2 linked regions of the Blastochloris viridis genome follow. The protein of the gene in region 1 interacts with the protein of each later gene in a pairwise test. Links are inferred from orthologs where the notes say so. Each region holds a gene or a part of one and is shown on either strand. Other genes may lie near its edges. The genes, in order: BVIR_RS16075 and def.

The links.
Region 2: the proteins of BVIR_RS16075 (region 1) and def interact in binary tests that used the Escherichia coli proteins (3 or more experiments, as listed by UniProt). The link is inferred for Blastochloris viridis from one-to-one orthologs.

Annotation. Positions count from the first base shown.
Region 1 is NZ_CP012946.1:3,698,054-3,709,047, forward strand. What follows is about bases 3,093-5,890. They hold BVIR_RS16075 (aspartate-semialdehyde dehydrogenase), read right to left. Parts: upstream 5,110-5,890; coding sequence 4,075-5,109; downstream 3,093-4,074. Other genes in these bases: BVIR_RS16070 (carbonic anhydrase), read left to right, coding at 3,214-3,897; BVIR_RS16080 (hypothetical protein), read right to left, coding at 5,407-5,619; BVIR_RS16085 (hypothetical protein), read left to right, coding at 5,861-5,890. Outside these bases: BVIR_RS16050 (NADPH:quinone oxidoreductase family protein), read right to left, coding at 1-542; BVIR_RS16055 (LysE family translocator), read left to right, coding at 663-1,307; BVIR_RS16060 (hypothetical protein), read right to left, coding at 1,282-1,806; dual-specificity RNA methyltransferase RlmN, read right to left, coding at 1,803-3,035; more of BVIR_RS16085, read left to right, coding at 5,891-6,163; leuB (3-isopropylmalate dehydrogenase), read right to left, coding at 6,374-7,486; BVIR_RS16095 (lytic murein transglycosylase), read right to left, coding at 7,727-8,950; BVIR_RS16100 (cyclic nucleotide-binding domain-containing protein), read right to left, coding at 8,999-9,466; BVIR_RS16105 (response regulator transcription factor), read right to left, coding at 9,581-10,279; BVIR_RS16110 (L,D-transpeptidase family protein), read left to right, coding at 10,421-10,957.
Region 2 is NZ_CP012946.1:3,410,876-3,422,000, forward strand. The notes cover bases 4,409-7,337. They hold def (peptide deformylase), read right to left. Parts: upstream 6,167-7,337; coding sequence 5,651-6,166; downstream 4,409-5,650. Other genes in these bases: BVIR_RS14850 (SEL1-like repeat protein), read right to left, coding at 4,409-4,583; BVIR_RS14855 (MerR family transcriptional regulator), read left to right, coding at 5,032-5,457; BVIR_RS14865 (monovalent cation:proton antiporter-2 (CPA2) family protein), read right to left, coding at 6,790-7,337. In the rest of the region: BVIR_RS14845 (methyl-accepting chemotaxis protein), read right to left, coding at 1-748; more of BVIR_RS14850, read right to left, coding at 1,335-4,408; more of BVIR_RS14865, read right to left, coding at 7,338-8,613; metalloprotease TldD, read right to left, coding at 9,020-10,447; BVIR_RS14875 (invasion associated locus B family protein), read right to left, coding at 10,917-11,125. UniProt on the Escherichia coli protein: Removes the formyl group from the N-terminal Met of newly synthesized proteins. Requires at least a dipeptide for an efficient rate of reaction. N-terminal L-methionine is a prerequisite for activity but the enzyme has broad specificity at other positions.

The sequences.
Region 1 (10,994 bases):
CGGCAGAATGCCAGCTTCTCCGCCGAGGAGGCGCAGGCGATCACCCGCGCCCCCATCAGCTTGCCGATCTCGATGGCGGCGGCGCCGACCCCGCCGGAGGCGCCGAGCACCGCCAGCGTCTCGCCCGGCTTCAGCCGGGCGCGGTCCTCCAGCGCGTGCAGCGTGGTGCCGTAGGTGACGATTGTCGCCGCCGCCCGCTCGAACGACAGTTGATCGGGCAGCCGCACCAGCCGCGCGGCCCGGGCCACCACCTTGTCCTGGGCGCAGCCCCAGCCGAGATAGGCGCCGACGCGGTCGCCGGGCCGCACCTCCGTGACGCCGGGGCCGACCGCGGCCACCACCCCGGCGCATTCGCCGCCGGGCGCGAACGGACGCGGCGGCCGCTGCTGGTAGCGGTCCTGGATGATCAGCGTGTCGAAGAAATTGAGCGCGACGGCGCGGACCTCGACCACCGCCTCGCCGGGGCCGGCGACCGGCTCGGCGACGTCGGTGAGTTCGAGCGCGTCGGGCGGGCCGACCCTTGTCGACAGCAGGGCTTTCATGGCGGGGCTCCGGCGGATGGGCCGGCAGTTTAACCCCGGCGCTGCCGGCAGGGGAGGGCCGCGTGGCGCGCCCTTGGTCGAACGCGCCGGCGCGGATTAGAACAGTGGCCGGAGGTTGCCATGCTCGCCGTACCCGCGCCCGACGTCCTTGCCGCCTTCACGCTGGCCTGCGGCGTGCTGATCGTCACGCCGGGGCCGGACATGGCGCTGTTCCTGTCGCGCACGGTGGCGCAGGGCCGGCTCGCCGGCCTTGCCACCTTGGCTGGGGCGCTGAGCGGCATCCTGGTCCATTCGGCGCTGGCGGCGCTCGGGCTTTCGGCGCTGTTGGCAGCCTCGCCGGCGGCGTTTGACGTGCTGAAGTTCGCCGGCGCCGCCTATCTGGTGTGGCTGGCCTTCCAGGCGCTGCGCCATCGCGGCGGCCTCACGCTCGAGCCGGCGCCGGCGCGGCTGAGCACCGCCCGGCTCTATGCCAGCGGGCTCGGCGTCAACCTGCTCAACCCCAAGGTCATCTTGTTCTTCGTGACGTTCCTGCCGCAATTCGTGGCGGCGGACGATCCCGCCGCCGCCGGCCGGCTCGGCTTCCTCGGGCTCTATTTCATCGCGCTGGCGGCGCCGTCCTGCACGCTGATGGTGCTGGCGGCCGACCGCATCGCCGGCTGGCTGCGGGCCTCGCCGGCGGTGATGCGGACCATCGACTATCTGTTCGCCGGGGTGATGGGCGCGTTCGCGCTGAAGCTGATCACCGCCCGGACGGTCGGGAGCTGACCGGGGCGACCAGGAAGCCGGAGGCGTTGCGGCCGGCAATCAGCCAATAGATGAAGCCGACCACGCCGCCGGTCGCCGCCATCATCAGCACCGCGCGGGTCTCGACCGGGGCGGCGCCGACCCCCTCGACCGCCATCAGATCGTAGAGCCCGACCAGCGCGCCCACCACCGCGCCCAGCGCGGCGTTGGCGGTCATGTGCAGCGTCAGCGAGCGCCAGCCGAACGCCTCGGTGAGAATCGCCACCAGCGCGCCGGGCATCGCCACCGGCGCCACCACCGCGGCCGCGATCACCATGCCGAGCAGCTGCAGCGGGTCGATGCCCTGCTCGGCGCTGAAGAAGGTGATCAGCCAGGCGAACAGCGCGAACTGGGCGAACGCCTCGGGCCCGGCGTCGCCGAACTCGGTCGAGGCAAACGAGGCGGTGAGAAACACCAGCCCGGCGCCGGCCGCCAGCGTTAACCCGAACAGGATGACGATGAGGCGCCAGAGCACGCTCATTCAGCCAATGCCATGGCGCGCAGCGCGTCGCGCTCTTGGTGCGACAGCCGCGCGGTCTCGCTCTTGAGCTGGCCGCAGGCGGCGAAGATGTCGCGGCCGCGCGGCGCGCGCACCGGGCTGGCGTAGCCGGCGTCGAACACGACTTCGGAGAAGCGCTCGATGCTGGTCCAGTCCGAGCACTCGTAGGTGGTGCCGGGCCAGGGGTTGAACGGGATCAGGTTGATCTTGGCCGGGATGCCCTTGAGCAGCCGCACCAGCTCGCGGGCGTCGGCGGCGGAATCGTTGACGTCCTTCAGCATCACGTATTCGAAGGTGATGCGCCGCGCGTTCGACAGGCCAGGATAGTCGCGGCAGGCGGCCAGCAGCTCCTTGATCGGGTATTTGCGGTTCAGCGGCACCAGCACGTCGCGCAGATCATCGCGCACCGCGTGCAGCGAAATCGCCAGCATGCAGTCGATCTCGGCGCCAGCGCGCGGGATCATCGGCACCACGCCCGAGGTGGAGAGGGTCATGCGGCGCTTGCCGAGCGAGAGGCCGTCGCCGTCGCCGATGGTGAGAAGGGCGCGCTTGACCGCCTCGAAATTGAACAGCGGCTCGCCCATCCCCATCATCACCACGTTGGTGATGAAGCGGCCGCCGTCGGTCGGCACGATGGCGCCGTCGGGCGCGGCGTTGCCCGGCCAGTCGCCGAGCCGGTCGCGCGCCACCAGCATCTGGCCGACGATCTCGTCTTCGGTCAGGTTGCGCACCAGCATCTGGGTGCCGGTGTGGCAGAACGCGCAGGTCATGGTGCAACCGACCTGCGAGGACAGGCAGAGCGTGCCGCGGCCGGGCTCGGGGATGTAGACCGTCTCGATGTCGTGCGGCTGGTCGCCGGGGTGCTGGGGCGGGAGCCGCAGCAGCCATTTGCGGGTGCCGTCGGCCGACACCAGCTCGGTCACCACCTCGGGGCGGGCCAGCGTGTAGTGGGCGGCGAGGTTGGCGCGCAGCGCCTTGCCGACATTGGTCATGGCGTCGAAATCGGCGACGCCGCGCTCATAGATCCAGCCCCACAGCTGCTGCACCCGCATGCGCAGCTCGCGCTCGGGCACGCCGATCTCGAACAGCGCCTTGGCGAGGCGACCGCGTCCGAGCCCGGCAATCGAGGGCTTCGCCGCGGTGATCGGGGCGGGAATGACGGCTTCGGGGGCGGCGCCGGCGGCCGCGCAAGTATCAATGTGTGTTGTCATGGGATCTGTCTTGGGTGCCGCGTCATACCACAGCCGGCGCGAAACAACATCTCGGAACGGCGGCGGTAACTGTCAATGACGACGGCGGGGCCGAACGGTTGCCAAACCGGCCCATTTACGTCCATGACGGGTGGCGCCTTGGACCACGCCTTGCCCCGACGCGACAAGCGGACTTGCCATGACCCACGCTGCCTTTCCCGAACGCCTGATCGCCGGCTACCAGTCGTTTCTCGATCGGCGCTATGCCGAGCAGCGCGAGCAATACGAGGTGCTGGCGAAAGGGCAGTCGCCCAAGCTGATGGTGATTGCCTGCTGCGACTCGCGTGTTTCGCCGACCGTCATCTTCGATGCCATGCCGGGCGAGCTGTTTACCGTGCGCAACGTCGCCAATCTGGTGCCGCCCTACGAGCCGGGCGGCCACCACGCCGCCTCCTCGGCGCTGGAATATGCCGTGCTCGGCCTCAAGGTCGAACACATCGTCGTGCTCGGCCACGCCAGCTGCGGCGGCGTGATGTCCTACGCCCGCCGCCACACCGACCTTAGCGCCAGCGACTTCATCGGCCATTGGATGGCGATCCTGGAGCCGGCGGCCGCCGCCGAGGGCATCATGCCGGCGACGGATTTGCCCGATGAGGCGGTGACACGGCTGGAGCGCAGCGGCGTCCGCCAGTCGTTGGCCAATCTGATGACGTTTCCGTGGGTGCGTGACCGGGTGAAGACCGGCCGGCTGTTTCTGCACGGCGCCTATTTCGCCATCGCCACCGGCATGTTGGAGCGGCTCGACCCGGCCACCGACCGTTTCGTTCCGATGGGAACGCGCAACCCGTTCCGCGCCGAGGCGGTCGACGTCGACGGCGGCTGAGCGCCCCCGCTATCCACGGGCGAGGGCGGGTGGGGGCATCAAGCCAGGCCACAGCGGGTGCGGCAGACGAAACGCCCACTTGATCAGGCGCATTCGTGCCTCCTCCTTCAAACAAAACGGGCGGACCGAAGCCCGCCCGTTTGATGCATCAAGTCCGGAACCGAAATTCGCGCGGCCTTACGCCGCCTGCTTCTTCGGCGAGATCAGCTTGCGGTTGACCAGGAGCTCGGCGATCTGCACCGAGTTGAGGGCGGCGCCCTTGCGCAGATTGTCCGACACGCACCAGAACGACAGGCCGTTGTCGACCGTGCTGTCCTCGCGGATGCGCGAGATGTAGGTGGCATCCTCGCCGGTGGCCTCGACCGGGGTGATGTAGCCGCCGGGTTCGTGCTTATCGATGACGAGGCAGCCCGGCGCCCGCGCCAGGAGGGCGCGCGCTTCGTCCGCCGTCACCGGCTGCTCGAACTCGACGTTGACCGCCTCCGAGTGCGACACGAACACCGGCACCCGCACGCAGGTGGCGGTGAGCTTGATCTTGGGGTCGAGAATCTTCTTGGTCTCGACCATCATCTTCCACTCTTCCTTGGTCGAGCCGTCCTCCATGAAGACGTCGATCTGGGGAATGAGGTTGAAGGCGATGCGCTTTGGGAATTTTTTGGTCTCCATCTCCGAGGCGGTGAACACCGCGCGGGTCTGGGAGAACAGCTCGTCCATGGCGTCCTTGCCGGCACCCGACACCGACTGATAGGTCGCCACCACCACCCGCTTGATGGTGAAGGCGTCGTGCAGCGGCTTCAGCGCGACCACGAGCTGCGCGGTCGAGCAATTGGGATTGGCGATGATGTTCTTCTTGGTGAAGCCGGCGACGGCGTCGGCGTTCACCTCCGGCACGATCAGCGGCACGTCGGGGTCGGTGCGCCAGGTCGAGGAATTGTCGATCACCACGCAGCCCTGGGCGCCGATCCGGGGCGACCATTCCTTCGACACCGTGCCGCCGGCCGACATCAGGCAGATGTCAGTGCCGGTGAAGTCGAAATTCTCGAGCGCCTTCACCTTGAGCGTCTTGTCGCCGTAGGACACCTCGACGCCCATGCTGCGGCGCGAGGCGAGCGCCACCACCTCGTCGGCGGGGAAGCCCCGCTCGGCGAGAATCGCCAGCATTTCGCGGCCCACATTGCCCGTGGCCCCGACGACTGCGACCGAGTAACCCATCCTTGACTCTCCGGCGAAGATCCCGGGCCGCAGGAATACCTGCGGCAACCTGGGATTCCCGGCTTCTATTGCAGAAGGCGGACGGACACAACACGGTCGAGGGTGGAACATTCCGGCACCGGTGCTCCGAACCACCCGGCGGGCGGCTGCGGCAGCACCCGTTCGTCTGCCGCGCCGCGGCGTCTCGTACCAACGGCCCCCGATGCTGACGCAGGGGCCGTTGAAGCTCGCAAACTTTCATCCATGAAATCGATGATTTCACGGAAATCTGCGATCGTTGCGGTGTGCCGGGCGGCCTCAGGCCGGGGTGCGGAGCCGGGCGCGCTGGCGGCGCCGGGCCTGGGCGTGCGCGACGAAGGTGGCGAACGGCACCAGCCGGCCGCGTTCCTCGGCCGGCGCCACCGCCCGCGGCGGCCGGTTCGCACGAACCTGCCAGTCCAGCCAGATCACCTGTCCGCGCTCGGGCATGTCTTCGAACAGGGCGTCGAACCATTTGCCGGCCTTGTACATAGGGCCTCCTCGGGGGTTCCCCGGAACTCATCCTGTCGCGCAACGCGGCAGACGGTTCGAGGTTCCGTTTGGGGATTGCCGGCCGGGGGTCCGCTGCGGCCTGCCGAGGGAACCGCGCCGTCGCTCGCCGCGTTGCCGTCTTGCAACGGCGGCTCGGGAACGCCGGGGTGGGGCACATCCGCTCTGGCGGAGGTTTGTTAACCCCTCTATCCTAAGCTCGATTCAGGTTTTCGAGGGTGTCATGCGGCTCGCCGGTCTTGTCGTTTCCACCGTGGCGCTCGCGTTTGCGGCGGCCACCGTTTTGCCGAGTGTGGCCGACGCCCAGACGCGGCGGTCGCCCTCGCGTCTCACCGTCACGCCCAAGCAGTCCTATCTCTATCCGGGCACCAATTATCCGGCGCTCAATGCCGCCGATTACGCCGTCGATCTGCGCTTTCGCTCCGGCGTGCCGGCCGAGACCATGACCGGACCGGGCGGCGACGGCGGCCGCTTCAACCTGCCGCAGCCGTTCGAGCTGGGCGGCACCCGGCCGCTGCCGTTCTGAACGGGCGTTCGGGCAGGTCTCTTTCGGATTTCGATATCAAACGGCCGGGCACGCGCCCGGCCGTTTTGCGTTGATGGCGTCGTCTTCCCACTTTGAGGGAGCAAGAGGCGCCCGGCGAGGGCGCCTCAGCAGCTTCGAGGTGGCGGAGCCCGCCAGCGGCCACGCCTTGGGCGCGTCCCGGTGGCGTTGGGGCCTGACGCCCGGCCGCGGTCAGCCCGACAGCGCGTCGAGCTCGGCCAGGATGGCGTCGCCCATCGCCGTCGTGCCGATGGTGGCCTGACCCGGCGCGGCGATGTCGCCGGTGCGCAGGCCTTTCGCCAGCACGTTGGCGGTGGCGGTGTCGAGCAGATCCGCCGCCTCGCCGAGCCCAAACGAATAGCGCAGCGCCATGCCGAGCGAGCCGATCATCGCCAGCGGGTTGGCGATGCCCTTGCCGGCGATGTCGGGGGCGGAGCCGTGCACCGGCTCGTACATCGCCTTGCGCTTGCCGGTGACGGGGTCCGCTTCACCGAGCGAGGCCGACGGCAGCATGCCGAGCGAGCCGGTCAGCATCGCGGCGATGTCGGACAACATGTCGCCGAACAGATTGTCGCAGACGATGACGTCGAATTGCTTGGGCCGGCGCACCAGCTGCATGCCGCAGGCGTCGGCCAGCTGGTGCTCCAGCTCGACCTCTGGGAATTCGCGGCGGTGGACCTCGGTCACCACCTGGTTCCACAACAGGCCCGACTTCATGACGTTGCGCTTCTCGGTCGAGGTCACCTTGTTCCGGCGCTTCTTGGCGAGGTCGAAGGCGACGCGGGCGATGCGCTCGATCTCGAAGGTGTCGTAGACCTGGGAATCGATGGCGCGCTTCTGGCCACCGCCGAGGTCGGTGATGGTCTTGGGTTCGCCGAAATAGACCCCGCCGGTGAGCTCGCGCACGATCATGATGTCGAGGCCCTCGACCAGCTCGCGCTTCAGCGACGATGCATCGGCCAGCGCCGGGTAGCAGATCGCCGGGCGCAGGTTGGCGAACAGGCCGAGATCCTTGCGAAGGCGCAACAGGCCCGCCTCCGGACGGGCGTCATAGGGCACGCCGTCCCATTTCGGCCCGCCGACCGCGCCGAACAGCACGGCGTCGGACGCGTGCGCCAGCTCCATGGTGGCGTCGGTGATGGCGACGCCGTCGGCGTCATAGGATGAGCCGCCGACCAGCCGCTCGTCATAATTGAAGGCGGCGACGCCGCGCTTTTCGAACCACACCAGGAGGCGCTTCACCTCCGCCATCACCTCGGGGCCGATCCCGTCGCCGGGCAGAAGCAGGAGCTTGAACGAAGGCATGGTTCTCTCGCAGGTCGGGCTGAAGGAGATCGTCATCCCGGCCGGAGCGAGGACATCTCCGAGCGGAGAGCCGGGATCGTCAGCAGGTCAAATGTCTGCTTGCGGTCCCGGCTCTCGGCTCCGCCTCGGCCGGGACGACGAGAATGAGACGATTCCTCTAGAAGCTCGCGGGGCGGGCCGCAAGTATCAGCGCGGGCGGCGGGTCACACCGCGTTCCGATCCCGCTTTTGCGTACCATGCTCAGCGTCCGCGCCGGAGCGCCTCAAGAACATCGGCGGTGGCGCGGCCAGTGACCGGCAGGCCGTTCCTCTGCTGCACCGTGCGGATGGCGGCCACGGTCTGGCGCCCGATCACGCCGTCGGCGACGCCGCCGATGTCGAAGCCCGAGCGCATCAGCAGCGTCTGCAGCTCGCGGCGGCCGGCGCGGTCGAGCGGGCGCTCAGTGGTCGGCCACGGCGTCGTGATCGGGCTGCCGCCGCGCAGCCGGTCGGCGAGGTGGCCGATCGAAAGGGCGTAAACGATGGTGGGGTTGTAGCGGTAAAACGCCTCGAAATTGCGGGTGACCAGGAAGGCCGGGCCGCGCCGCCCGGCCGGCAGGATGATCGCCGCCGGGGCATCCGTGGCGAGGCTGCCGCCCAACGCCCGGCCGTCGACCCGCCGCACACCGGCCGCTGCCCACGCCGCGACCGGCTTGCGGTTGAGCCGCCCGGTCTCGCTCTCGGTGACGGCATCGGGCAGCGCGACCTCCACCCCCCACGGCAGCCCGGCCTGCCAGCCATTGATGCGCACGAAATTGGCGATTGAGGCCAGCACGTCCGGCACCGAGCGGGCGACGTCGCGCTTGCCGTCGCCATCGCCGTCGACCGCGACGCGGAAAAACACGGTCGGCATCAGCTGCGGCCCGCCGAACGCGCCGGCCCACGAGCCGTACAGTGCCTCATAGGGGATCTCGCCGGTGGCGGCGACGCGCAGCGCCGCGATCAGCTCGGTGCGGAAATAGTCGCGCCGGCGCGGCGCGGTGCAGGCCAGCGTCGCCAGCGAGCGCACCACGTGGCGCAACCCCACCGTCTTGCCGTAGTCGCTCTCGATGCCCCACACCGCGACGATGGTGGCGGCGTCGACGCCGTACCTTGCCTCAAGCCGCGCCAGCAGGGCGGCGTGCTCGCGCAGGAGGCGCTTGCCCTCAGTGATCTTCTCGTCGTCGACCAGGGCGGCGACATAGTCCCAGGCCGGGGTGCGGAACTCCGGCTGGTTCTGCAGGAAGCCGACCACCGAGGCGTCGGTGAGGAGGCCGCGGAAGGCGCGCTCCAGCACCGCTTCCGGCACGCCCTTGGTGCGGGCCTCGGCCTTGACGCTGTCGACGCAGGCGGTCGGCAGCGGCGGGCCGTCGACCGGACCGACGGCGAGGGCGGGCGTCGCCGCGGCGACGGCGGCAAGGGCGAGACAGGGTGCGATTCGAGCCATGGCCGGCAGTCTAGCCGAGACGCGGCGATCTGCCGACAGCGCCGCCGCTCAGGATGCGCGGTCGCTGACGTCGAGGCGGCGGCGGACGCGGTCGAGCTCAGCGATGGTATCGGCGAGGCGCCGGGCCAGCAGCGCCTGCAGCTGTTCGGCCGCCGCAGGGTAACCCTCCAGCATGCGCAGGAAGGTGTGGCGGGGAATGCGCAGCAAGGTGGCGTCGTTGCGGCCGACCGCGGTGGCCGGGCGGCGCACCTCGGTGATTAGCGCGGTCTCGCCGATCATCGCGCCGGGGCCGGCCAGCACCTCGGCGCGGTCGGTGTGGAGCACGTTCTTCAGCGCCACCGTGCCGGAGGCCACCACGTACGCGGCGTCGGCGTCCTCGCCTTCGCGAAACAAGGTGTCGCCGGCCTTCAGCCGCCGGGCCTCGGCGCCGATGGCGAGAATGCGCAGAGCGTCGCGGCCGAGCACCTGCAGCACGGCCACGCGTTCCAGCAACGCAACGTCGTCATCGAGAGCCATCGGCCTGCCGACCTCTCAAAAGCGCTGTCCGATCTGACGTCATCGGGCCAAAAAACGCACGAAGTATTTGAGTTTCCAATCGTTCATTGGCAACCGGGGTAGGCTGAAAATCCGTCAGGGAACCAGCTTGTAGCCGCCGCCTTCGGTCACCAGCAGCTGGGCATTGCCCGGATCCTTCTCGATCTTCTGGCGCAGGCGATAGATGTGGGTTTCCAGAGTATGGGTGGTGACGCCGGAATTGTAACCCCACACCTCCGACAGCAACACGTCGCGCGCCACCGGCTGCTGAGAGGCGCGGTAGAGGTAGCGCAGGATGGCGGTTTCCTTCTCGGTCAACCGGATCTTGGAGCCCTTGGCGTTGATCAGCAGCTTTTGGCTGGGCTTGAAGCTGTAGGGGCCGACGGCGAACACCGCGTCCTCGCTGGCGTCGTGCTGGCGAAGCTGGGCGCGGATGCGGGCGAGCAGCACGGCAAAGCGGAACGGCTTGACGACGTAATCGTTGGCGCCGGCCTCCAGGCCCAAAATGGTGTCCGAATCGGCGTCGTGCCCGGTCAGCATGATGATCGGCGACTTGAAGCCGGACTTGCGCAGCAGCCGCACCGCCTCGCGGCCATCGAGGTCCGGCAGGCCGACGTCCATGATGACGAGGTCGATCTGGCCGGCCTTGGCGGCCTGGATGCCGCCCTGGGCGGTGTCGGCGAAGGCGGTCTCGAACTCCTCGTGCAGGTCGAGCTGTTCGACCAGCGCCGTTCGCAGGTCGTCGTCGTCATCGACGACGAGGATCTTGCGCGAAGCCGATATGGTCGTACTCATGCTGCATCTCTTGGTCTTAGCCGCAACGCCACCCCACCGCGGCGGGCTTGGGCCGCGGGGGCAATACCGGCCGGTTCAGGTTGCCGCAGACGGCAGGCCAGCGGAACCAATTTTAACGCTAATCTCAAGTCTTGGTTAACCATGCCAGTCTCGCCTCTGTCCCGCCTGCGGGTCACCCGTCGTCCCGGATGCCGCACCAGCGGCATCGTCGTGGCCGGCGGCCGCGCCATCCGCTGCGCCCTCGGCCGTGCCGGCATCCGCGCCGACAAGCGCGAGGGCGACGGCGCCACCCCGGCCGGCGCGTTCGCGCTGGGGCGGGTGTGGTGGCGGGCCGACCGTGTGCCGCCGCCGGGCGGCGGCCTGCCGCGACGTCGCATCCGCCGCGATGACGGCTGGTGCGACGCGCCGTGCGATGCCCGCTACAACCGACCGGTGCGGCTGCCATGCCGCGCCTCCCACGAAGAGATGTGGCGCAATGACGGACTTTACGACCTCGTCGTCGAAATTTGCTGTAATGTTTGGCCACGCCGCAAAGGTCGCGGCAGCGCCATCTTCCTTCACGCCGCCCGGCCCGGCTTTGCGCCCACCGCCGGCTGCGTCGCGCTTCACCCTGCCGAGCTGCGCCGGCTGATCGCCCGGCTCGGCCGTGCGAGCCGGATCGTCATCGCGCCGTGCTGACCCGCACCCGGCTGTCGCTGCTGCTCGGCGCTGCCCT
Region 2 (11,125 bases), 290 kb from region 1 along the record:
CGGCATAGGACGATGACATCTTGCGCTGGATGTCGGCGAGCGCGAGTGCGGTGTCCATCCAGGCGAAGAAGTCGCGCTGATAGGCGTCGAGTTCGCCGTACATTGCCTGTTTGGTCGCCGCCGCCATCGGCTCGGCCTCGATCAGACGGCGCAATTCCGCCGCGGCGGTCTTCATCTGGGCGCCGTATTTGGCATCGCGCCGCAGCATGAAGTCCTTCTCATGCCGTCGCAGCGTCAGCATGGCCGCGCTCAGCGACGGCGGCGAGCCGATCTCGCCGAGACGCTTTTCGACGGCATGAATCGAGGCCCGCAACCGGCCCTCGAGCCCGCTGTTCTGGTCGAGCCCGAGTGTCTGCCGCGCCGCGGCCAGCTCCTTGAATTGGGCGACGTAGGCATCGAAGCCGGTTTCGATCTCGTCGGCCTTGTCCTTCAGATCGGAGAGGCCGACCGCCTGGAGGCCGCGATGCAGCGCGTCGATTTGGCGGCTGGCACTGGTGGCGAGTTCGGCGTGGCGCTGGATGTAGCCAGCCTCGGCCCGCAGCAGGAAATCCTTTTCCGCCCGCCGTGCTTCCAGCATGTCGCGCAGCGTGGTGGCGGTGAGCTTCGCCACCGCGCCGATGTCCTCGGCCCGCCGCTGGTGGCGATCCTCGACCGCGGCACCGACGAAATAGATGCCGCTGACGACGAGCAGTCCGACAACCCCGGTCAATCCGATCGCGGCGATCTTGTGAGTCAGGCTGAAGCGCATAGGTGATACCCTTTGAACGGCGGCACCCTGTGGCTCTTTTATTAATATGGATTGAACTGATCCGACCGATGGCGAGCAGCGCGGCGATGAGAGAAGGTGTTTCTGCGACCAAACAGCAGGGCTCGCTGCGCCTCTCACAGTCAAAATCGGCCAGGTCGCCCGGCGAACACATCGATTGATTGCGTCATATTGCGCATGCTTGTGTCATATTGCCCAATTAGTGATCAAAATTCGGCCAATCCGAGCTCATAGTTGCGTGCGAGACCTTCACTCCTGTCCGGGCGGTTCGATCTTGACGACGGCTTTGCCCGTGAGCCGGCCACCGCCCGCCGAACATGAAACCGCCGGTCGTTCCGGGCGAAGCGAAGCTGGGACCCGGAACCCATGATCCGCAACGTCTCCGGGAACCATGCTGCGAGCGATGCCGCGCCGCTGCGGGCGATGCGGACGACGGCAAGCCTCGCGGATGATGGGTCCCGGATCGCGCGGCTTGGCCGCTTGTCCGGGACGACGGCGCGAGGTCTCCGCCGCGGCCGGGCGGCATCGGACAACGGACGCCACGGCGCGCAGCGCGCGCAGTATCCGTTCAGGTCCGGCCGGTCGCTTTGCGGGCGCGGCCGCCGTCGACCCGGTCCCACTCCGCCGACGGCCGGACGTCGTTGGCGCTGGCGTCGACCGCCTGTGGCACCCAGGTCTGCACCGCCAGCCGGGCGGCGAGCAGGGTCTGGGCATCGAGCCGGGCGGCGACCTCCTCGCGCTTCTTCTGGGCGTCGGCGTCGCCCTGGTTGGCGGCCAGCGCGAACCACTTGAACGATTCGCCGATGTTCTGATCGACGCCGAGGCCACGGGCATAAAGAATGGCGAGATTGTACTGGCTGTCGCGCAGGCCGCGCTCGGCCGCCTTGCGGAACAACTGGCTGGCTTCGCGGTAGTCCGGCTTGCCGTCGATGCCTTCGGCATAGAGCACGGCGAGATTGTGCATCGCCTTGGTGTTTCCGGCGTCGGCGGCCAGCGTGTAGTAGCGGCGGGCGAGCTGGACGTTCTTCGCCACGCCCTCACCCTTCTCATACAGGCTGCCCAAGCGGTAGGCTGCCGGCATCGAGCCCTGCTGCGCGGCGTGCTCGTACCAGCGCGCTGCGGTGGCATAGTTCTGCGGAACGCCGTGGCCCTCGGCAAAGCGGGTTGCGACCTCGAACATCGCCGCCGGATCGCCGCCGAGGGCGGCGTCGCGCAGCCCCAGCGGCCCGATCGCGGCCGGCAGATCGGTGTCGCGCTTGGTGGTCGGTGCACCGGACGCAGCGTTCAGCGCCAACGCGGCGGTGGTGTCGGGCTCCGCCTGTGGAATCCCGGCGGCGCTGAACGCCGGTGCCGGCGTTGCCGCCGTCGACTCCGGCGACAACAGGCCGGACGAGGGCGCGCGGGCGATCACCGGGTCCGCCGGCGACAGCCGCGACTGCGGCCCCGGCACGGTGGAGGGATTGGGCTCGGGGACCGGCACCACCGGCGCAACGGCGGGCGGGTTCGGCGTACCGGGCAGCAGCTTCGGCAGCACCAGCGGCGCCGTGGCGGCCGCGGCCAACAACACCAGGCCGGCCAGGATCAAGGTGCGGTGGCGAGCGACCGCAGCCCGCAGCCCGACTGGCGCGGCAACGTCATCCGTCGCCGCCGAAGGCCCGACGCTGTCTGCGGCAGCCTGCTGGGCGGCACGGCGTGCGGCGGCGATGAAGCTGGCCTTGGCGCTCGGCTCGGACGCCGGCTTGGCCGTTGCGGCAGGCAAGACCTGCGGCGACGGCGCGGCCTGAGGTGCCTGGCCGCGACTTGGCGGCAGCGGCGCGCCGGCGCGCACGATCGGGGTGCGCGAGCCAGGCTCGAGCGGATGGTCGGGCGGCAGCGCGGGCGCCGACTCGGCCGGCGGCAGCGCCACCGTCGCAGCCGGGGCCGGCGGCGGCACCGTCGCGGCCTGGGGCGGCAGTGCGGCCGGTGCGACAGGCTCCGGCACGGGCCGTGAGACCAGATCGTCTTCCAGCGTCGCCAGCCGGTCGATCACCCGCTCCAGGGTGCTGTGGACCGATTCGAGGGTGTCGTGGGTCTTGAGCTCGGCGATGCGCTGGGCGGCGCGCAGGTCCGACACATCGCGCAGCAGGTCTTCGACCGGTGCTGCGCCAAGGTCGCGGGCGGCAGCACGCGCGGCGTCGATGGCGCTGAAGCGGGTTTCCTCCAGGTGGACGAACAGGTCGTTGAGGCCGCGTTCGATCGCCTCGAGCTGGCCGAAGCGGCCGTCGGAGCGGTCGAGCTGCTCGACGATGCGGTCGAGCCGCGCGCCGAGCGCGTCGAAATCCGAGCCGGGATCAGCGCCGGCGGCGACCAGCGACTGGATGCGGTCGAGCTTGTCGACCAGCAGCAGGATCGAGCGCTCGATCGCCACCGGCGCGTTGCGGGCGGTGGTCTCGAGCGCGGTCTGCAGGCGGTCGAGCCGGTCGCGGATCTCGGCGAAGGCGGCGGCGTCACCCTGGCTGCGGTGCGACACCGCGTTGGCGGCAATAGCCTCGGCCAGTTGGTCGAGCTTGTGCTCGAGCGCCAGCGGCGCGTCGCGCGCTGTGGTCTGGAGCGCGGTGTGCAGGCGGTCGAGCCGGTCGCGGATCTCGATCAGCGCGGCGTCGTCGATGCGGTTGCCCACCGGGACGGCGGTGGCGACCATGGTCTCGGCGAGGCGGTCGAGCTTGCGCTCGAGCGCGCCCATCATGTCGACCGCCGCGGCGGCATCGTCGAGCACGCCGCCAATGCGGTCGACCTTGCCGGCGAGCTGGTCCAGCTCGTGGGCGAATTCGTCCGGCATCCGCGCCGGCTGCGCCAGCGTGGTGCGCAGCTCCGCGACCTGGCTGGTGAGGTGCTGCAGCACCGCCGGCTCCAGCCGCATCTGGTCGAGCGCGTCGAAGCGCTGGTGCAGCCCCCGCACGTCGGCGGTGAGCCCGGCAAGGCCGTCGTCGGCGTGCAGGTCGCGCACGCTTTCGCGCACCTCGACCAGCATCCGTGTCAGTTCGTTGAGCTGGGCGATATCGATCGGCGGCGGGGCGTTGGCCTCGACCCGGCTCTCCAGCGCACGCACCGAGGCGTCGAGCGCCTCGACCGCGTGACGCGGCGCGAGATCGGCGACGGCGCGGCCGAGATCGGCGATATCGCAGCGCAGATTGAACAAGGCATCGGCTTCCAGCCGGCCCGGACGCGGCGGCGGCGGCGGGGCGGCGGCGGCAGGCGGGGCGTCGAGCATGCGCTGGCGGGCGTTGATCTCGGCGACCGCGGCGTCGACCCCGGGCCGGCGGCCGGACCGCGGGTCGGCCGGGGCGCTCAAGCGCTCGACCATGCCTTCGAGCGAGCTGGCAAGGTCGTCGAGCCGGCGACCGGGAGCGGACGGGACGCCCTGCCCGCCACCCTGGCTGCCCCGCGCTTCGGCCGTCAGCACGTCGAGCCGGCTGCCGAGCCTAGCGACGGTATCGCGCAGCTGCGCCGACGACGCCGGCGACCGCGGCGGGGCGGTGGCGACCTCGCCCAGCAGGGCGTTGAGCCGGCGGGTGACTTCGCCCAGCGCGGCGGAAAGGTCCTCGGTGCCGCGCGCGGCCGGGTCGGGGGGGCGCTGGCTCTCGCCAGCCGCGGCGGGCGGCTGGCTGCGCGCCGTCGCCGCGCCGGTCCGCGCCAGGATGGTGCGTTCGAGCCAGCGTTCCACCGGCACGCCTTCGCGCGCCGCGGCGGAGCGCGCCGCCTCCAGTGCGTCGGCTGGCAGCCCCGAGCCCGGCTCCGGGGCTTGGCTGCGTCTGCTCCACGATCCGCTTTGTGTCATGGCCGAACCTGTCGGGCGATTGCAGGCACCGCCGAAGGGGCCGCCAGCCCCTGAATCAGCAGCGGCGCGCGGGCGCTTTGCTTCCCGATTCACTTTTTCTCGTCAGGGTAAACGTCGGGTTAACAGCTTCACCATCCCGGACGGTGCGGAAGTACGGTATCGTCCCCAGCGGCAATCGGCCTTCGGGCTGGGATCGCCACTTGTTTTAAATTAGTCTAACTAATGACTCGGTTTTTCGCCCAATCACGAGGTTTTCCATTGCAGCGGAATCCACCGACGATCCGAATGGGATCTCCGCTCGCACTGCGACTCCGTGAGGCCGACGCGAACCTCAATCATCCCTGAACAAGAATGGCGCCGCCCTCAGCCGACAGGAATAACCTGAAGGAACGAGGATCCCTCAAATAAAATACGAGTTGGGACAATGATGAAAGAAAGTGGAATCGCCATGATCGACACTGCAGTTCGGGCCATCGGCTCCGATCCTGCAAACTCGAATCGTTCGGAATACTTTACAATCGGCGATCTTTCCCGCGAGTTCGGCGTGACACTGCGGGCTCTCCGATTTTACGAGGATAAGGGCCTGCTCAGTCCCAAGCGCGAGGGCCTGACCCGCCTTTACAGCCGTACCGACCGCAATCGACTGGTGCTGATCCTCAAGGGCAAGCGGTTCGGCTTCACCCTCACCGAGATCAAGGCGATGGTCGCGGCGCACGAAGGCCGCGACGAGGGCGAGAACCTCGCGTTGTCGCAGGACAAGGTACTGCAGCAGATCGCCGTACTGGAGAAGCAGCGCCAGGAGATCGACGACGCGATCGCCGAATTGCGTAGCAACCTTCAGCTCCACGCCAACCGTTCCACCTTGGCGGACTGACCCGAGTTCCTGCCGAGGGCTGCGCGTTCTGAGGCTGGGCCGTCGAAATCCCCCACCGGGGTTTTCAGGGTGGCCAGCGGCGTGGCTCGAGAGAACGTTCGCGCGAAACGACACCTGCGGCCAGCTACCGTCGACAGGGTAACATCGGTAACGCCTCGCCGCCGGCCGCGGGTTGCCGAAAAACGACTTCGACTCACTCGGCGGCGCGGCGCGCCAGCTTGGTGAACTTCTTCATCACCCGCTCGCGCTTCAGGCGCGACAGGTAGTCGATGAACAGGCCGCCATTGAGGTGGTCTATCTCGTGCTGAAGGCAGGTCGACAGCAGGCCGGAAAACTCCGCCTCCTGCGCGTTGCCGTCGCGGTCGAGCCAGCGCACCCGCACCCGGTCCGGCCGCTCGACCGGCTCGTAATAATCCGGGATCGACAGACAGCCCTCCTCATGGGAGCGCCTGTCCTCCGAGGACCACACCACTTCCGGGTTGATGAACACCATCGGACGCTTGTCTTCGCCCTTGCGGGCGGTGTCGATGGTCACGATGCGACGGGGCGCGCCGATCTGGATCGCCGCCAGCCCGATGCCCGGAGCGGCGTACATGGTTTCAAACATGTCGTCGACGAGCCGCCGAACCTCATCATCGACCACCGCGACCTTCTCGGAAATCTCGCGCAGTCTGGGATCGGGCACTGTCAAAATATCACGGATGGCCATAACCGCGACATAGGGTAACCGACCGGGCCGGTCAACGCGGCCGCAACGGCAGTCCGGGTTCGACCGCAGAATTACACGCTTTGCGTGTCGGTAATCCTGCTTATCGGTTGTCTGATTCAGGTCAATGTGCAGCGCACATCGCCATGGTCATATCCGCCCGCCTGGTTGACACGACGATGGGGCAGCCCCGCGGACCTTGGTTCGCATCCGGCTGTCCGTCGTCGAGTTGCACCGTGGTCTTCCCGAGACTCAGAGGCCGGCACCGGTCTGTCACCAGACATCGTGCCGGCCTCTCTTTTGGTCAGATTGTTCCTCTTTTGTTCTGTCCTGGTCGCATCCTGCCGGTGTTGCGGTGCAAAAACCTGCCGCCGGCGGCGATGGTCTATGCGGCGGCGGCGCGACCGCACCGGCTTCGCGCGCCGCCTGCGGTTGCAGATGCGACCAATGGCGCGCCGACAGTGCCCGCGTTCTTTGCCCTTGCCCGTCCGCCCCGGCCACCTGATCCCAAACCCGGCCGATCAGGCCGGCGTTTCGAACTCCTACCGCCGAAAAGCCCATTTCCGATCAGCGCGTTTTCGGCGAGGTCGTTGCTTTGATCCCGAAGGGATCAACCAAAAATCGCCTCAGCCGGAGTATTCGGTCTCGCCGGTGAGCGCGTCCTCGGCCTCCGGGTTGAGGGCGCGGCCGGTCTTGCCGGGCTGCAGCAGCGGCTCGGGCACCGGGCTGCGGCGATAGTGCAGAAGGTGCGCCCCGGCATTGAAGCCCTGGGCCTGCTGCAGCACCAGCCGCTCGGCATCCCGCCGGCGCACGTCCGCCACCACTTCGTCGGCGACGATGTCGTCGGCGCCGAGCCCGACCAGGAGGCCGCGGCCGAAGGCGATGGCCGATTCGTAGGTCTCGCGCACCTCGAAATCGACGCCCTTGGCCAGGAGTTCGAGGCTGTGGCCGCGGTCATAGGCGCGGACATAGAGCCGGCACACCGGGAAGGCCGCGCGCACGATGTCGACGATGCGGTCGGTATCGTCGCGGTCGTCGACGCATACCGCCACCAGCCGCACCCGGTCGCCGCCGGCGGCGCGCAGCACGTCGAGCCTTGTGCCGTCGCCGTAATAGACCTTGAAGCCGAAGCGGCCGGCCGACTGCACCATCTCGGCGTCGTTGTCGATGATGGTGACGTCGTAGCCGTTGGTGAGCAGGCACTGCGAGGCGACCTGGCCGAACCGGCCGAACCCGATCACCAGCACCGAGCCGCGGGCGTCGGAGAAGTCCTCGACGATCGGGGTCGGCGCCCGCCGGGTGAGCAGCGGCGCCAGGCGGTAGAGGAAGGGGTTCACCGCCATCGACATCACCACCATCGCCACCAGGATCGAGGCGTGGTCGGGCCCGATCACCCCGGCCGAAACCGCGGCGGCGTAGACGACGAAGCCGAGTTCGCCGGACTGCGCCATCAAAAGCGCCACCCGCACCGCCTCCTCGCGATCGTGCCGGAACAGCCGCATGATGACGTACATGGTGGTGGCTTTGAGCAGCACCAGCATGGCCAGCGCCAGCCCGATGCGCCAATAGGATTCGGCGATGACGTTGAGGTCGAGCGCCATGCCGACCGACAGGAAGAACAGCCCCATCAGGATGCCACGGAACGGCTCGACGTCGGCCTCGATCTGGTGGCGGAAGTTGGATTCGGCCAGGAACACCCCGGCCAGGAACGCCCCCATCGCCATCGAAAGCCCGGCCAGCATCATCAGCGTCGCCGAGCCCAGCACCACCAGCAGCGCCGCCGCGGTCATGATCTCGCGGGCGCCCGAGCGCGCCAGCGCCCGGAACATCGGGTTGAGCAGATAGCGGCCGATCACCACCACCGCGGCGATGGCACTGATGATCTTCACCGCCGACAGCCAGAACGGCTCGCCCGCCGCCGCCGGATGCGGCGACAGGAACGCCACCAGCGCCAGGATCGGCACGATCACCACATCCTGGAAGATGGCGACCGCGAACGCCCGGCGGCCGTGGGCCGAGCGCACCTCGCCGCGCTCCTCCAGGATCTGCATCAAGATGGCGGTGGACGACAGCGCCAGGCCGAGCCCCGCCACCAGCGCGGCATCGAACGGCCGGCCGAATGCCAGCGGCACGCACATCAGGGTGGCGCCGGTGATCAGCATCTGGGCGCCGCCGAGGCCGAGAATGTCGCCGCGCATCTTCCACAGCCGCGACGGCTTCATCTCCAGCCCGATCAGGAACAGGAAGAACACGATGCCGAGTTCGGCGAGGTGGGAGACGGTGCCGGGATCGTGGAACAGCCCGAGCGCCTGCGGACCGATCGCCACCCCGGCAAGGAGGTAGCCGACAATCGAACCGAGGCGGGCGCGCTTGGCCAGCGGCACCGCCAGCACCGCGGCGCCCAGCAACACCAACACCTGCTCGAACAGGCCAAAGCCGTCGGCGTGCATCCGTCCTCCAAGGGGTCTGCGATGGCATACGAAATCCGGCCGATCAGGCCGGATTTCGCAGGCCGCATCAGGCTTGCGCGGTACGAATCGTGCGGCGTCCGCCGCGCGCGTCCTTCTTGGCCAAGGCTCGTGACCACAATGCGGACAGGGGAACGAAAACCCGTGTCCCGATTCGGGACGGATGGTCACACTGAAGTGAGGAGCGGATTTGGTTGTAGCGTGGTCCCTGGGTCCCCGTCCCTCGCCCGCTGCGCGGGCTCGCCGGGGACGACCGGCCGAGCTGTCGCCGCCGCAGCTCGAAAATCCGACCACGGACCTTCACCGCCGAACATGGCTGCGAACCACCTCGCGGTCGTCCCCGGCGACCGCCGTCAGGCGGTCGGGAAGGGGACCCAGGCATCAAGCTTCACCCGGCGGTGCCGCCGACGGTGATCTTGTCCATGCGCAGGGTCGGCTGGCCGACGCCGACCGGCACCCCCTGGCCCGCTTTGCCGCAGGTACCGATGCCGGGGTCGAGCTCCAGGTCGTTGCCGATCATGGTGACGCGGTGAAGGTCGGAGGGGCCGTTGCCGATCAGCATGGCGCCTTTCAGCGGCGCGCCGACCTTGCCGTTCTCGATGCGATAGGCCTCGGTGCAGTTGAAGACGTACTTGCCGGAGGTGATGTCGACCTGGCCACCGCCGAACGCCACCGCATAGATGCCGTTCCTGACCGAGGCGATGATCTCCTCGGGGCTGCGGTCGCCGCCCATCATCACCGTGTTGGTCATGCGCGGCAGCGGCACGTGGGCGTGGCTCTCGCGCCGGCCGTTGCCGGTCGGCGTCATGCCCATCAGCCGGGCGTTCTGGCGGTCCTGCATGTAGCCGACCAGGATGCCGTCCTCGATCAGCACGGTGCGGTGGGCGGGGGTGCCCTCGTCATCGACGGTGAGCGAGCCGCGCCGGCCGGGAATGGTGCCGTCGTCGACCACTGTCACGCCACGCGCCGCGACCTGCTGTCCGAGCAGCCCGGCGAAAGCGGAGGATTTCTTGCGGTTGAAGTCGCCTTCCAGGCCGTGGCCGACCGACTCGTGCAGCATGATGCCGGGCCAGCCGGCGCCCAGCACCACGTCGAGCTCGCCGGCCGGCGCCGGCACCGCCTCAAGATTCACCAGCGCCTGGCGAATGGCCTCGTCCACCGCCGCCTGCCAGGTCTCCGGCGCGATGATGCGGGCGAAGCCTTCGCGGCCGCCGAGGCCGTAGCTGCCGGTTTCCATCCGGCCGCCGTGCTCGGCCACCACATTGACCGACAGCCGCACCAGCGGCCGCACGTCGCGGACGATCTCGCCGTCCGGCCGCACGATCTCGACCACCTGCCAGGAGCCGGCCAGCGAGGCCGACACCTGCTTGAGCCGCGGCTCGCGACTGCGCGCATAGGCGTCGATCTCGGCCAGCAGCGCAGTCTTGACCTCGAACGCCGGGGCACCCAGCGGGTTGTCGTCGCCATAGAGCCGCACGTTGGTGCGCTCCGGCGCCAGCGCCAGCGTGCCGCGATGGCCGGAGGCCACCGCCCGCACCGCGTCGGCGGCGCGGGCCAGCGCCGCCTCGGAGATGTCGGAGGCGTGGGCGTAGCCGGCGGCCTCGCCCTTGACCGCGCGCAGGCCGAAGCCCTGCGAGGTGTCGTAGCTCGCCGTCTTCAGCCGGCCGTTGTCGAACACCAGAGCCTCGCTCTGGCAATACTCCAGGAACAGCTCGCCATCGTCGGCGCCATCGAGGGCGTGGGCGGTGAGGCGCAGGGCTGCGGCCGGGTCGAGCCCGGCGCGGGCCAGGAGGGAGAGCGAGGACGACGCGGTCATGGGCGGGCTCCGGCTGTTGCCCGGAAGATAGGGCCGCCACCAGGCGATTGCCAGTTCGGGCGATCGCCAGCCGTGCGCCTCATACGGTTTCCGGCCGATCAGGTCGGAGAACCGTATTCCGATCGCCGGAAAACCCTTATTCGCAAAGGGGTTTTCGGCGAGCTTGTTTCCGGGAGCCCGAAGGGATCATCCGGAAACCGTATCGCGTGTTCCTGCCGCGGATCATGGGTCCCCTTCCCTCGCGCGGCTGACGCCGCGCTCGCCGGGGATGACCGGAGGTGGTTTCACCGCCAAGTTTTCTGGCCAAGTTTTCCGGCCGCGCCCACGACACCCTCGATGCGTCGTCCCCGGCGAGCATCGCGAAGCGATGCGAGGAAAGGGGACCCATGATCCGCGACGCCAAAGGATTAAGACGCCCCGCCGGCCGCTGCCACGGCGGGTGGCGGCGGACCACCGTCGCGGCGGAGCCTCAGGGCAGCTTCTCGAAGCCAGGGCCGAAGCCGTTGAGCTGCATCGGAATGCCGATGCCCTCTTCCGGGGTCTGGAAGATGATGAAGGTGGCCTGCTTGCCGACCTTGAGCTGGCCCAGCAGCTTTTCGTCCATCACCACCTCGGCGACGCAGCCATTGGGCAGGCAGCGCACGAAGCCGGCGCGGCCGATGTCGGCGTCGTCGATGC